Regions from separate parts of the Mesorhizobium sp. WSM4935 genome, predicted to be linked through region 3. Evidence: predicted binding sites of a transcription regulator. Region 3 holds the regulator's gene; each other region holds the start of a gene.
The links. The regulator PhoB, encoded in region 3, activates phosphate uptake and scavenging genes when phosphate is short. The targets are predictions, from matches to a motif close to TGTCATNNANCTGTCAT.

Region 1 (3,273 bases), on a different contig from region 3:
GATGCGCGTGTTGGCGCCATTCGCCAAGAGTTTGTCGAAGGTCTTGTTTTCGGAGCCGGGCAGCGTCAGCAGCGCTACACCTTCGACATAGTAGGGTCGCGAAAAATGGATCAGCTGCGAGCGCTGCGCGGTCATGGTCATGAACTGGATGGTGATGTCGACCTTGTTGGTCGTCACGTTCGGGATCCGCTGCGCCGGGTCCTGGGTGACGAATTCGACCTTGGTCGGGTCGTCGAAAAGGCCCTTGGCGAGGATGCGGCCCATGGTGATGTCCATGCCGACCAATTCCCCGGCGTCGTTCTCGAAATGCCACGGCGCGTTGGTGCTGCCGGTGCCGACGATCAGCTTGCCGCGATCGAGCGCGGTGCGCAGCACGCTGTCGGACGCGGCTTGCGCGGCGGCCTTCTCGGCGCTGACGGCGGTGAGCGCGCCGGCGGTGGCCAGCCCCGCCATTCCCAGTTTCAGAAAATCACGTCTGCCGGATGTGTCGTTCACGGCGACCTCCTTTGATGATGTGTTCCCCAATGCAACAGAAATACGCACCGCAATCAGCGATTGTCTCTTACAAGAGACGTGTGTATCCTGTACAAGACAGATACTAGCACCAGGAATCGACAATGCAAGAGAGTGAAGCGCTGACCGGGTGGCCGAGCGAGGGCGCGGGCGAAGAGCGGCCGGCGGGCTCGCGCGAGAAGGGTCTCAACAGGGTCCTGAACATGCTGGAGTTCCTGCACGCCAACCAGCGCGCGATCGCCATCGGCGAACTGGCAAAGGGGCTGAACGCGCCGCGCTCGACCACCTACACGCTGGTGCGCGAGCTGGTCGAAGCCGGGCTCTTGGAAATGGCCGGAGACGGCAATCGCGTCTATTTCGGCAAGAAGCTCTATCTCTATGGGATGGCCTATATGCGCGGCAACGACCTGCTCAGGCGGGGCCGCCAGGAGGTCGACGCGCTGTCGCGCGAGACCGGTGAGACGTCCGAGCTCTGCATGCTGCAGACCGGCCGATACACCATCATCCATTCAAGCCCGGGCACCAGGCCGTTCCGCATCAGCTCGGCCACCGGCCTGCAGATCCCGCTGCCATGGACAGCGTCCGGCCGGTTGCTGCTGGCCGGTCTTGATCGCAGCCGGATCGAAGCGATGGTCACGGAAGACGATCTCGTGCTGCCGGACGGCCGCAAGGTCGAGCTCGATGACTTCATCGACGACATAGCGCGGGCGCGCGTCACCGGCTATTGCGTCACGTCAGGCCTGGTCGACGCCTATACCAAATGCCTGGCGGCGCCCGTGTTCTCGGCGCCTGGCAAGGTCGAGGCGACGATGTGCCTGGTGGTCCCGATCGACACATCGGAGGCGCGGACCGGCGAATTGGTCGCGCTGCTGCGTGAACGCGCCGCCCGGCTTTCTATCTCTTAGAGCGTTTCACCGTTTCACGGAAACGGCTAACCGCTCTATCTCCTTGTTTTTACGCAATTCCGAACGGAAACCGCTCACACTTTTCCTGGAATTGCTAGGCGGAGAGCGGGGAAGCTGCCCGCTCAGGCGATGATGTCGGGAATGATGCGGTCTTCCAGCGCCGACAGCCGGTCCTTCAGCATCAGCTTCTTTTTCTTCATGCGCTGGATCTGAAGCGGGTCACAGCCTGTGGCGATCATCGCGTTGATGGCGGCGTCGAAATCGGCGTGTTCCTGTTTGAGCCGGGAATATTCGAGGCGTATTTCAGCCTGTTCCTGTTCGGACATTATCTACCGTCTGCGTATGCATCGCCCAAGCGGGCTGTCTGGGCGGGGCCGGTGTGTCTGTTTGTAGCCGGCGCGCAGCCCTTATCACATTTCACTTTGTCGTGGAATGCTACCACGTGGCATTCGACATCGAGATCGGTTGGTGGCAAACTGTCATGGTGCCGTCACAGTCGCAACCTGCGGTGGACGTGCCTGTGACGGCTGCAATCGAGGAAACCATGAAAGGGAGAACCAATCATGTCTCTTGCATCCCATCTTGATGAGCTGCAGCGAAAGCACGGCGATATCGAGCGCGAACTTATCGACGCGATGAACCATCCTTCGGTAGACGACCTCGAGATCGCCACTCTCAAGCGGCGCAAGTTGGCAATCAAGGACGAGATTGAAAAGCTGAAGGCGAAACCGACCGCACACTGAAACTCCTCTAGGCACCATAACCGCTCCCGCCGCGGTGCAGCCTCCCCGGTGGCAAGAAATGCCACCGGCTTGGTGATTTGTACTGAATCTCCTCACCGTTTTGGGCGCGTATCTCGTGACCCGATGCTCCTTCGAGCCGCATGGCGGCCGATCGGGAGCAGCGGATTTGCTGGCCTTGCCCGGCGCTTGCCATTGACAAGCCATCTTTGCTCCGCCACCTCATGCCCGGAACTTTCAGATGAAGGCGGCCGGCATGACCGGATATTTTTCCTCTCCCTTCCCGCGGCGAATGTCGGTCGGTGTGTCGGTCGGCGGCGTGATCGTCGGCGGCGGCGCCCCGGTCGTCGTGCAGTCGATGACCAACACCGACACGGCCGATGTCGACCAGACCGTCGCCCAGGTCGCGGCGCTGCACCGCGCCGGCTCGGAAATCGTGCGCATCACCGTCGACCGCGACGAGAGCGCGGCCGCGGTTCCGCGCATCCATGAGCGGCTGCTACGGCTCGGCATCGACGTGCCGCTGGTCGGCGACTTCCACTATATCGGCCACAAGCTCCTCGCCGACCATCCGGCCTGCGCCGAGGTGCTGGCCAAATACCGCATCAATCCCGGCAATGTCGGCTTCAAGGAAAAGAAGGACCGCCAGTTCGCGGCGATCGTCGAAACGGCGATCAAACACGACAAGCCGGTGCGCATCGGCGTCAATTGGGGCTCGCTCGACCAGGAGCTTTTGACCCGGCTGATGGACGACAACCAGGCGAAGGGCTCACCGCTCACCGCGCAGGAGGTCACGCGCGAGGCGATCGTCCAGTCGGCGATCCTGTCGGCCGAGATGGCGGAAGAGATCGGGCTTGGCCGCGACAAGATCATCCTGTCGGCCAAGGTCAGCGGTGTGCAGGACCTGATCGCCGTCTACACCGAGCTCGCCACCCGCTCCGACCACGCGCTGCATCTCGGTCTCACCGAAGCCGGCATGGGCACCAAGGGCATCGTGGCCTCTTCGGCGGCGATGGGCATCCTGCTGCAGCAGGGCATCGGCGACACGATCCGCATCTCGCTGACGCCGGAGCCGAATGGCGACCGCACCCGCGAGGTGCAGGTGTCGCAGGAAC
Region 2 (3,273 bases), on a different contig from region 3:
ACCCGCCGGCCTGGTTCTCGCCGATCAGCTCCACGCCCGCCTCGTCGAGCGCCTGGATGACCTGCATCAGCGTGTCGACGACGCCGTCGCCCGCTTCCATGCGCTGGATCGTCGCAGCGAGAGCCCGGCCCACTCGGCGAGTGTCGATGCCGGCAGCCATCGATCAGTCGCTGTCGGCCACGACTTTGCGCCGCTGCAGCAGGCGCGCCGCAAGCCAGCACAGCATGGCCCAGGCGAAGCCCGCGCACCAGCCGGCAAGCACATCGGACGGCCAGTGCACGCCGAGATAGACGCGGCTCGTGCCGACCAGCACGGTGGTGAGCACCGCAAGACCGAGCACGAAGACCTTCGTCCTGCGGTCCGGCAGGAATCGGGCCGCCAGCGAGCCGAGGGTCAGATAGGTCACGGCCGACAGCATCGCGTGGCCGCTCGGAAAGGACAGCGACGTCTCGTTGACGAGATGCGAGACGAGATCAGGCCGCGGCCGGTCGACCTCGAATTTGAGCAGGCTGGAGAGCACTTGCCCGCCTGCCACCGCCGCGAACATGAACAACGCTGTCGAGGATCTGCGGATCAACAGCAGATAAACGATGGTCGCGGTCGTGACCAGCACCAGCACAACGGTGCTGCCGAGCGCGGTGACGTCGCGCACCGCGCCTTCCAGCCAAAGCGGGCCGATCGGGCTGTCCGGCTGCCCGGCATGACGGAAAGCGAGCAGGATTTCCGTGTCGAAGGCGTGCGGGGTCGTGGCGCGCGCCATCTCCACGAGCTCCACCAGCCCCCACAGTCCACCGGCGATCACCAGCCCGGCAAGCAGCACGGGGAATTCCAACCTGTTGAGGAGCGCGTTGGCGATCGGTTTCATGCCAGCCTTTTGATCCCGCTACAGCCGCTGCATATAGGGCCCAAGCGTGATCAGCGCGACGGCGGCGATCGCCAGCACTATGCCGGTCGCTTGCAAGGCGTTGAGCCGTTCGCCGAAAAAGGCGAGCGCCACGACATTGACCGCGACGAGCTGGATCACCGCCGACAGGCTGAACGACACCGACATGCCGAATTCGCGCACCAGCCTCAGCATGATCAGATTGCCGGCCGTATAAAACGCCAGCGTCAGAAGCAGCTTGGCGAGGCTCGGCGCCAGCCCCCATTGCTTGGCCGCTATCGCCGCCAGCACGAACATCAGGGTCGAAATGCAGAGCTGCGCCAATCCCCAGAAACTCACCGCCGTCCCATCTTTCAAGCGCCGCCGCCGAGCCGGCCGCAGCCCTTGTTTCCGAAGCAGGCGAGGCCGTCAAGCCGATCGCCGTCGACCGCCGGCGTTTCGGGGGCCAAGCCAGCCAGCGGCTGCTCAGCCGGCAAATAGCCATTGCGATTCAATCACGGTAGTGTCACGAAAATGTGATCGGCGCGCTTTAGGGGTCGAAAGGTCGAAATCCCAGCCACCTCAAGAAGCCAGAGGAACACCATGACCGTGACCCCTGAGACCCGTTTCCGCACCAGCCAGCTCGAGGACAATGACGGCCCGCCCGTCAACCCGACCGACAACCGCACCATGGGCGAGATCATCGCCGCGCGTTTCTCGCGCCGCGGCTTCCTCATGGGTTCGCTGGCCGTCTCGGCCATCGCCGCCACCGTCAGCCCGCTGGCGCTCGTCGCCGCCGACGAGGCCCGCGCGGCAGAAGGCTCGGCCTTCAATTTCGACGAGCTCGAAGCCGGCATCGACGACAAGCACCATGTCGCCCCGGGCTATGACGCCGACGTGCTGTTGCGCTGGGGCGATCCGCTGTTTGCCGATTCGCCGGATTTCGATCCGCTGAAGCAATCGGCCGAGGCCCAGGCCAGGCAATTCGGCTACAACAACGACTATGTCGGCTATATCCCGATCGACGGCTCGGCCGAGCACGGCCTTTTGGTCGTCAACCACGAATACACCAACCCGCATCTGATGTTCCCGGGGATCGTTTCGATCGTCGAGAAGGACGGAAAGAAGAAGGCCGAGGTGGCGCCGCTCTCGAAGGAGCAGGTCGATGTCGAGATGGCCGCGCATGGCGGCACCATCGTCGAGATCCGCAAGCAAGGCGGCAAGTGGCAGGTGGTGCGCGACGGCAAGCTCAACCGCCGCATCATGTCCACCACCGAGATGGCGCTCTCCGGCCCGGTCGCTGGCCACGACCGCGTCAAGACCAATGCCGATCCATCCGGCACCAAAGTCATCGGCACGTTCAACAATTGCGCCGGCGGCGTCACGCCCTGGGGCACCTATGTGATGGCCGAGGAGAACATCCACGGCTATTTCTCGGGCGAATTGCCGGAAGGCCACAAGGAAGCGGCCAACTACAAGCGTCTCGGCATCCCGGAAGGCGCCTATGAATGGGGCGCGCATTACGACCGCTTCAACCTTGCCAAGGAGCCGAACGAGCCCAATCGCTTCGGCTGGATCGTCGAGGTCGACGTCAACGATCCAACCTCCACACCGAGGAAGCGCACCGCCATGGGCCGCTTCAAGCATGAGGGCGCCGAATCGATCGTCGCCAAGGACGGCCGCGTCGTCTTCTATCTCGGCGACGACGAACGCTTCGACTATATCTACAAATTCGTCACCGCCGGCACGTTCGACCCCAATGACCGTGCCGCGAACATGAACCTGCTCGACGACGGCACGCTGCACGTCGCGAAGTTCGCCGAGGACGGTTCGGTCGAATGGATGCCGATCGTGTTCGGGCAAGGCCCGCTGACGGCGGAGAACGGCTTTGCGTCCCAGGCCGACGTGCTGATCGAGACGCGGCGCGCCGCCGACCTGCTCGGCGCCACCAAGATGGATCGGCCGGAGGACATCCAGCCCAATGCCGGCAACGGCAAGGTCTATGTCATGCTGACCAACAATTCCAAGCGCAAAGCCGAGCAGGTCGACGCCGCCAATCCGCGCGCCGACAATGCCTTCGGCCATATCATCGAGATCGTCGAGGATGGCGGCGACTTCGCCGCCACCAAGGGTAAATGGGAAGTGCTGTTGAAATGCGGCGATCCGTCGGTCGCCGATGTCGGCGCCACCTTCTCGACCGCGACCACCGCCCATGGCTGGTTCGGCATGCCGGACAATTGCGCCGTCGATTCCGCCGGACGCCTGTGGGTCGCCACCGACGGCCAAGGCCCGAAGGCCACCGGCCGCACCGACGGCCTCTGGGCGGTCGATACCGAGGGCGCGGCACGGGCAACCTCGAAACTGTTCTTCCGGGTGCCGATCGGCGCCGAAATGTGCGGTCCGCTGTTTGC
Region 3 (3,273 bases):
GTGCTGCTCGACGGCAAGAACATCCTCGACCGTTCGCAGGACCTCAACCTGTTGCGCACGAAAATCGGCATGGTGTTCCAGAAGCCGACGCCGTTCCCGATGTCGATCTATGAGAACATCGCCTTCGGCGTCAGGCTCTATGAGAAGATCAGCAAGGCCGAGATGGACAACCGGGTCGAGTCGGCGCTGAAGCGCGCCGCGCTCTGGAGCGAAGTCAAGGACAAGCTCAATGCCAGCGGCCAGAGCCTCTCCGGCGGCCAGCAGCAGCGGCTCTGCATCGCCCGCACCGTGGCGGTGAAGCCCGAGGTCATCCTGCTCGACGAGCCGGCCTCGGCGCTGGATCCGCTGTCGACGGCCAAGATCGAGGAACTGATCGACGAATTGCAGGCCGACTACACGATCGTCATCGTCACCCACAACATGCAGCAGGCGGCGCGCGTGTCACGGCAGACGGCGTTCATGTATCTGGGCGAGCTGGTGGAGTTCGACCGGACCGAGAAGATCTTCACCTCGCCCCGCGAGAAGCGCACGCAGGACTATATCACCGGCCGCTTCGGCTGAGCTCATACGAGGACATCATCATGGCCGAACATACCGTCGCCGCCTTCGACGAGGATCTGAGGCAGATCAGCCGGCTCATCAACGACATGGGCGACCTTGCCGGCTCAATGGTCGGCGCCTCGACCAAAGCGCTGCTCGAAAGCGACAATGCGCTGGCGCAGCGCGTCGTCTCCGACGACGCCATCATGGACGCAAGGCAGCGCGAGCTCGACGACCGTGCCATCACGTTGATCGCCAAGCGCCAGCCGATGGCGGACGATCTTCGCAACGTGGTCGGCTCGATCCGCATGGCGGGCGACCTCGAGCGCATCGGCGATCTCGCCAAGAACATCGCCAAGCGCGTCGGCTCGGTCGGCGTCAGCGCCGCGCCGCGGGACCTCACCCACTCGATCGATTCCATGGCGCAGATGGTGCTGATCCAGGTTCAGGGCGTGATCCAGGAATATACGGTGGGCGACGCTACGGCGCTGGCCAAGCTTCGCAACGACGACGAACGCATCGACGTCAAATACACGTCCGTCTTCCGCGAGCTGTTGACCTACATGATGGAGGATCCGCGCAACATCACCGCTTGCACGCATCTTCTGTTCTGCGCCAAGAATCTGGAGCGCATCGGCGATCATGTGACCAACATCGCCGAGAACGCCTACTATGTGCTGACCGGCACGCAATTGCCCGCCAATCGTCCGAAGCAGGACGAGACCGCAATGTCGGCGCCGGCGGCCTGACGAAAAGGTTACCCCGATGATCGCGCCACGCATCATGGTGGTGGAGGACGAGGAGCCGCTGGGGGTGCTGCTCCGCTACAACCTCGAATCCGAGGGTTACCAAGTCGAAGTGGTGACCCGCGGCGACGAGGCCGAAATCCGCCTCCAGGAAAACGTTCCCGACCTGCTCGTGCTCGACTGGATGGTGCCGGCGGTTTCCGGCATCGAGCTCTGCCGTCGCCTCAGGATGCGGCCCGAAACCGAGCGGCTGCCGATCATCATGCTGACGGCGCGGGGCGAGGAAAGCGACCGCGTGCGCGGCCTTTCGACCGGCGCCGACGACTATCTGGTCAAGCCGTTCTCGACGCCGGAGTTCATGGCGCGCGTCAAGGCGCTGCTGCGCCGCGCCAAGCCGGAGGTGCTGTCCAGCGTGCTCAAGGTCGGCGACATCGTGCTCGACCGCGAATCGCACCGCGTCTACCGCAAGAAGAGCGAGATCAGGCTCGGCCCGACCGAGTTCCGGCTGCTCGAATTCATGATGCGGCATCCCGGCCGCGTGTTCTCGCGCAGCCAGCTGCTCGACAATGTCTGGGGCGAGACGATCTATATCGACGAGCGCACCGTGGACGTCCATGTCGGGCGCCTGCGCAAGGCGGTCAACAACGGCCGCATGCCGGACGTCATACGTACCATTCGGGGGGCGGGCTACGCGATCCGCGAGGACTAGGGATATGCTGATATTCAGGTGATGCCGGCCTGCGAATGGCGGCTTCCTGCGCTTCCGGTACTCACGTACCCAAAAGTACGCTCCGTTCCGGTTCTCGGAATCCACCATTCTCGACTCGGCCTGACCTGAATCTCAGGATATCCCAGCGCTCGCATTTTTCGGTCCTACTTAGGCCACGTTCTTCCCGACGGTGCCGGCTCTTGCCTGGCCTCCCGGCGCGAAAATCTCCTGGTCGACGAAGGTCAGCGCGCGCATGGCGCAGCCTTCGCGGATCAGCGGCAGCTCGTTCGGCTCGGTGTCGAAGGAGATCGATTCGGAATGCTGGCCGCCGGCGGTCTGTGCGATCGCCTTCCTCAGCGCGGGCTCGATCAGGTCGAAGGCGGCCGCGCTGACGCCCACCATGGCGACGGGCGCCGGGTCGATCAGGGCGAACAGGCTGCCGAGGCCGAAGCCCAGCGCCTCGCCGGCCCGGCGATAGGCCTCGCGCTCGGGGCCGTCCTGTTGCCGGGCCTTTGCGGCAAGCGCGCGCATGTCGGCGTCGCCGACATCCGTCGGCGCGGCATCCTCGCTTATGCCCATGGCGCTGCGCCAGATGGCGTAATTGCCGGCATAGGCCTCGACGCAACCGCGCCGGCCGCAGCGGCAAAGCGCGCCGCCGGGCCGATGGATCATGTGCCCGAACTCGCCGCCCGAGGAATGTGTGCCGGTGAACAGCGCGCCCTTCAGCACCAGACCCATGCCGATACCGTGCGAGAGCAGGATGGCGATGAAGTCGTCGCGATAGCGTTCAGGATCGCGCCATTGCAGGGCGACCGCCATCATGTTGCAGTCGTTCTCCGTTGTGGCGGGGATGCCGAATTCCTTCTCAAGGATGTCGGCAAAGGGGATGTCGGTCAGCGGCGTGATCGGCGACCACAGCATGGCGCGTGAATGGGTATCGGTGATGCCCTGAATGCCCATGGCGATGCGGGCGACGCTGCCGACGTCAAGGTCGGGATCATGCAGCCGGCGCCGGACGATCGCCAGGCATTCGCCGATCAGCTCGTCGCGGGGCATGACGAGCGTGTCCAGGCGCAGCTGCTCCTCGGCAACCACCTGGCCGGCATAGTCGATCACAGCGACTGACAGGAAGTTCAGCGACAGCACTACTGTCAGCACTGCAGCGGCTTCGGGATTCAGCGCCAAGCCGATCTGCGGCCGGCCGCGTTTCAACGCCGTCGGCTCGCTGGCCTTGCTTTCGCTGAGAATGCCCTCCTGGATCAGGTCGGCGGAGATCGC

Region 1: P9273_RS30930 (YdcH family protein) is a predicted target of PhoB. The motif match lies at 1,896-1,912, and genes of this name have one in related genera.
Region 2: P9273_RS25640 (PhoX family protein) is a predicted target of PhoB. The motif match lies at 1,387-1,403, and genes of this name have one in related genera.

The regions. Positions count from the first base shown of each region.
Region 1 covers NZ_JARTVR010000026.1:23,747-27,019, forward strand. Annotated here, with positions in the region: gene P9273_RS30915 (transporter substrate-binding domain-containing protein) at 1-495, opposite strand, end outside; gene P9273_RS30920 (IclR family transcriptional regulator) at 618-1,418, shown strand; gene P9273_RS30925 (YdcH family protein) at 1,541-1,744, opposite strand; gene P9273_RS30930 (YdcH family protein) at 1,982-2,161, shown strand; gene ispG (flavodoxin-dependent (E)-4-hydroxy-3-methylbut-2-enyl-diphosphate synthase) at 2,415-3,273, shown strand, end outside.
Region 2 covers NZ_JARTVR010000014.1:99,263-102,535, reverse strand. Annotated here, with positions in the region: partial or broken gene P9273_RS25655 (helix-turn-helix domain-containing protein) at 1-156, opposite strand, end outside; gene P9273_RS25650 (phosphatase PAP2 family protein) at 164-865, opposite strand; gene P9273_RS25645 (hypothetical protein) at 884-1,222, opposite strand; gene P9273_RS25640 (PhoX family protein) at 1,466-3,273, shown strand, end outside.
Region 3 covers NZ_JARTVR010000015.1:117,671-120,943, reverse strand. Annotated here, with positions in the region: gene pstB (phosphate ABC transporter ATP-binding protein PstB) at 1-561, shown strand, start outside; gene phoU (phosphate signaling complex protein PhoU) at 582-1,289, shown strand; gene phoB (phosphate regulon transcriptional regulator PhoB) at 1,306-1,995, shown strand; gene P9273_RS26575 (ROK family protein) at 2,164-3,273, opposite strand, start outside.